Regions from separate parts of the Tardiphaga alba genome, predicted to be linked through region 1. Evidence: predicted binding sites of a transcription regulator. Region 1 holds the regulator's gene; the other holds the start of a gene.
The links. Region 1 encodes PhoB, which activates phosphate uptake and scavenging genes when phosphate is short. Its sites were predicted from a motif close to TGTCATNNANCTGTCAT; they were not measured.
Positions count from the first base shown of each region.

Region 2: RPMA_RS06020 (STN domain-containing protein) is a predicted target of PhoB. The motif match lies at 1,300-1,316, and genes of this name have one in related genera.

Region 1 covers NZ_CP036498.1:602,519-604,720, forward strand. The annotation lists gene phoU (phosphate signaling complex protein PhoU) at 1-628, shown strand, start outside; gene phoB (phosphate regulon transcriptional regulator PhoB) at 701-1,405, shown strand; gene RPMA_RS02860 (GcrA family cell cycle regulator) at 1,598-2,107, opposite strand.
Region 2 covers NZ_CP036498.1:1,274,758-1,276,959, reverse strand. The annotation lists gene RPMA_RS06025 (energy transducer TonB family protein) at 1-399, opposite strand, end outside; gene RPMA_RS06020 (STN domain-containing protein) at 402-1,142, opposite strand; tRNA gene RPMA_RS06015 (tRNA-Pro) at 1,595-1,671, opposite strand; gene RPMA_RS06010 (L-threonylcarbamoyladenylate synthase) at 1,757-2,202, shown strand, end outside.

The DNA.
Region 1 (2,202 bases):
CGAGCGTCAGATCGCAGAGTCCGTCGATGCCTTGATCCGCCGCGACGTCGCCCTCGGCGCACGCGTGGTGGCCACTGACGCTGAAATCGATCACCTGCAACGGGCGATCGAAGAACGCGCCGTCCTGACGATCGCCAAGCGTCAGCCGATGGCCGTCGATCTGCGCGAAATCGTTGGTGCGCTCCGCGTTGCCACCGATCTCGAACGTATCGGCGATCTCTCCAAGAATATCGGCAAGCGCGTCAATGCGCTGGACAGCGATTTCCACCCGCTGAAGCTGATCCGCGGTCTCGAACACATGACTGATCTGGTCAACACCCAGGTCAAGGCTGTGCTCGATGCCTATGCCGCCCACGACCTGCCGGCAGCGATGACGGTCTGGAAGGGCGACGAAGAGATCGACGCGATCTGCACCTCGCTGTTCCGCGAACTTTTGACCTATATGATGGAAGATCCGCGTAACATCTCGTTCTGTATCCATCTGATGTTCTGCGCCAAGAACATCGAGCGGATCGGCGATCACGCGACCAATATCGCCGAGACCGTGTTCTACATGATCGAAGGTCAGCAGATGGTCGACAAGCGCCCGAAGGGCGACATGACCAACTTCGCGACTCCGGTGAGCTAAGGCTTCTCGCGGCGAGCCGAGCTCGCCGCGACTTGCTCGCCTTTGCCGCACGACAGATAGGAAACTAGCCATATGAACGCGCGCATTCTGGTAGTGGAAGACGAGGAAGCTCTGACCACGCTGCTGCGCTACAATCTCGACGCCGAAGGTTACGACGTCGAGACGGTTGCCCGCGGCGACGATGCCGACACCCGCTTGAAAGAGCGCGTGCCGGACCTCGTGGTCCTCGACTGGATGTTGCCCGGCCTGTCCGGCATCGAACTGTGCCGTCGCCTGCGGGCCCGGCCGGAAACCAAGGCATTGCCGATCATCATGCTCACCGCCCGCGGTGAGGAAAGCGAGCGCGTTCGTGGCCTTGCGACCGGCGCTGACGATTACATCGTCAAGCCGTTCTCGGTGCCTGAGCTGCTCGCCCGCGTGAAGGGTCTCCTGCGTCGCGCGGCGCCGGAGCGTCTCGCCACCGTGCTGGCTTTCGGCGATATCGAGCTGGATCGCGACAAGCGCCGTGTGGTGCGCGCCGCCCGTCCGATCGATCTCGGCCCGACCGAATACCGGTTGCTCGAATTCTTCCTCGAGCATCCCGGCCGCGTGTTCAGCCGCGAGCAACTGCTCGACAGCGTCTGGGGCCGCGACATCTATATCGACGAGCGCACCGTTGACGTGCACATCGGTCGTCTCCGCAAGCTGCTCAATCCGGCCGGCGAACCCGACCCGATCCGCACCGTGCGCGGCGCTGGCTACGCGCTCGATGATCGCTTCGACAAGGCGGCGGAGTAAGGCGCCGCTGGCATTGTTAGACACCGTCATGGCCGGGCTTGTCCCGGCCATCTACGTCTTTGCCTTGGTCGAGGCGTGGATACCCGGCATACGCCGGGCATGACGGCGGTAAATCAGGCGTTTCTCAACGATCTAAAAACAAAAATGCCCGGCTCATCGCCGGGCATTTTTTGTTTGTGCTGTTTGCTGCAATCAGCGCACCGGCTTCGGTGCTGCGCGACGGCGGTCGCTCGCCGGCTGGTAGGCGATGCGCGAATGGTGCGCGCAATAGGGTGCGCCGGCCACGGACTTGCCGCCGCAGAAGTAGAAGTCGGCGCTGGCGGGATCGCCCACCGGCCAATGACAGGTGGCGTCGTTGAGCTCGACCAGCTGCAGGCGCTGGCTGATCGGGATGACGTTATCGACCGAGATCGGGTCCGGCTCCATCTCGACTTCGTAATTGTGCGCGAGAGCGGTATTGCCGCGGGCGATCGGGCGCGGCATCCGCACCATCTGCTGGGCGGGACGTGGCTTGCGCGGCCGCGGGGCAGCAGACGAGGGGCTCTTCGCGCGGCCCGACAGGCCCAGGCGATGGACTTTACCGATGACGGCGTTGCGGGTGACGTTACCGAGTTCCGCGGCGATCTGGCTCGCGGAAAGGCCGCCTTCCCAGAGTTTCTTCAATTGTTCGACGCGATCGTCGGTCCATGTGATTACCGTCATCGCATAATCCCTTCGTAGGCGCAGAACCAAAACGGGCCGCCGCGCTGCGATCTGAAACCTCAAAAACCTCGTGGTCAGAATCCCTTAGCGCTCAC
Region 2 (2,202 bases), 670 kb from region 1:
TGCGGCCGGGCGCGGTGACGGCGCCGGTTGCGGCTGCGGCGCGGTCTCCTGCTCAACAGGCGCGAGACTTTGTTCGACGATCTTCGGTTCGACCTGAAAATCTGCAATGGGCGGGCTCTGCTGGAGCGCGGCCTGCTTGAACTCGGTGGCCGGCACGGGCGCCGGGATCAGTTCGACCTGGATCGTGGAGTTGCCGGTCTTCAGCGCCGGCCCGACCGGCAGTTGATGCAACCAATAGACGCCGACGGCGACAAGGACCGGAACGATCACCGTGCTGCCGATCAGCAGGCGCCCGGTCGCGGACATGCCCGTATCGGCCTCATCATGGAAATCGAATGCGGGCGCCTTGTTCGGCTCATGCCCGTATCGATCGAATGTTGCTGGTTGCGTTTCGGCCATCGCTATCGGACCGTAATCATGACCATGACGGGCTGCGGCGTATGCGCTGGCGGCGCCTGGCTGACCTGCAAACCATCCAGCAGTCGTCCGATCGCATCATCGCGCTCATGATCGCCGGACGAGCGAAACAGCTCGGTCCGCCGGATCGTGCGCGGACCATCGATCCATAGCTTGATCCCGGCGCTGTAGACACCGTTGCGCGTTTTGGACTCCTTGCGGAGTGCCTGTTGAATGTCGGCTTGAATGACACCGCTGTAAGCGCGCAATTGCGACGCGTCCGTCGTTGGCCTCTGCTTGCGCACGAGCAGTGTATCGAGCGCCAGATCGGCCTGATCGAATACGGCCATGGGTGGCGCGTCGGGATCCGCGATGGCCGGCACCAATGTGATGGAGTTCGCGCGCGTGTAGCGGATCATCAACCCGGTATCGGCAATCAGCAGGCGCAGCGCAGCATCCCGGGTCATTTCGCCCGTGATCGCAGGCGCATCGCGATCATTGGTGGCGCCACTCTCATAGAGCAATTGCACGCCGGTGACCCTGCTATATGTCTGCAAGGCCGACGCCAGCGGTTGACCTGGAATATTGAATTGCATCGGCGCGAAGTCGCGAGCGTCGTCGCTGGCCCTGATCGCCGACGCCAGGGCCGCGGACATGATCGACAGCAGGACGGCAATTTTGAGCGCAGCCTGGCACCAGCGGCTGAAGTCGCGGCCACGCATCGGGCGTCGGACCACGGCCTGCATGTCATCGCGTCGTTGGGCTACGGTACACATCGCGCATATCGAGTTCGGCAGTCATTGAATTCCACAGTCTTGGCCAACCAGCGGTCGCGCAGCCTACGATTGCTGCGGAAGCCATTGCAGAACCAACAATTTTCGGCCGATCTATTCCACCCGATCGATGACGTCAGGATGACAGTCCTGCAACAGCAGCGAAATCGCCAGCGTTGGGCGATCGGGCGTGCCTGGTGCGGTTGAAAGCAAACGAATGAAGCATCGAACGGTCGCGCGCATGGGCACGCCACAAGCGGTCGATTGGAGGATTGCTGGTTTGAAAGGAGTCCTGGAATCCGCTCCAGACGGGATCGCCATTTTCCGGACATTTTGCACGGCGCGTCGCGCCGGTCTAGGTCGGAACCCCCGTCGCCAGATTCGCTGGCGACTCGCCTGAAGTCCGGAAAACTTCAATGATTTCATGGTCGGAGTGGCAGGATTCGAACCTGCGACCCCTGCGTCCCGAACGCAGTGCTCTACCGGGCTGAGCCACACTCCGACAAGAGCCGGCTGTATAGCGACGGGTTTCGCAGACCGCAAGAACCCCTGTATGAAGCAGACGACATTTTTATTAAGGACCAGCCATGCAAGTGGCCCTCACCGCCCGGATTGCCGACACCACCGACCGCGCCATTGCGGAGGCGGCCGGCTGCCTGCGCGCGGGTGGCCTGGTGGCGTTTCCGACCGAGACGGTCTACGGGCTCGGCGCCGATGCGGCCAATCCGCGGGCGGTGGCAGGCATCTACGAGGCCAAGGGCCGGCCGAGCTTCAATCCGCTGATCGCCCATGTGGCGGACCTCGCTGCGGCCAGGCAGATCGCGCGCTTCGATGCGCGTGCGCTGGCGCTGGCCGAGGCGTTCTGGCCGGGGCCGTTGACGCTGGTGCTGCCCAAATTGGAAAACTGCCCGGTGTCGGATCTGGCCACGGCCGGGCTCGATACGGTGGCGATCCGGGTGCCGGATCATCCGGTCGCCCATGCCCTGCTGCAGGCCTTTGGCGGCGCCGTGGTGGCGCCCTCGGCCAATATCTC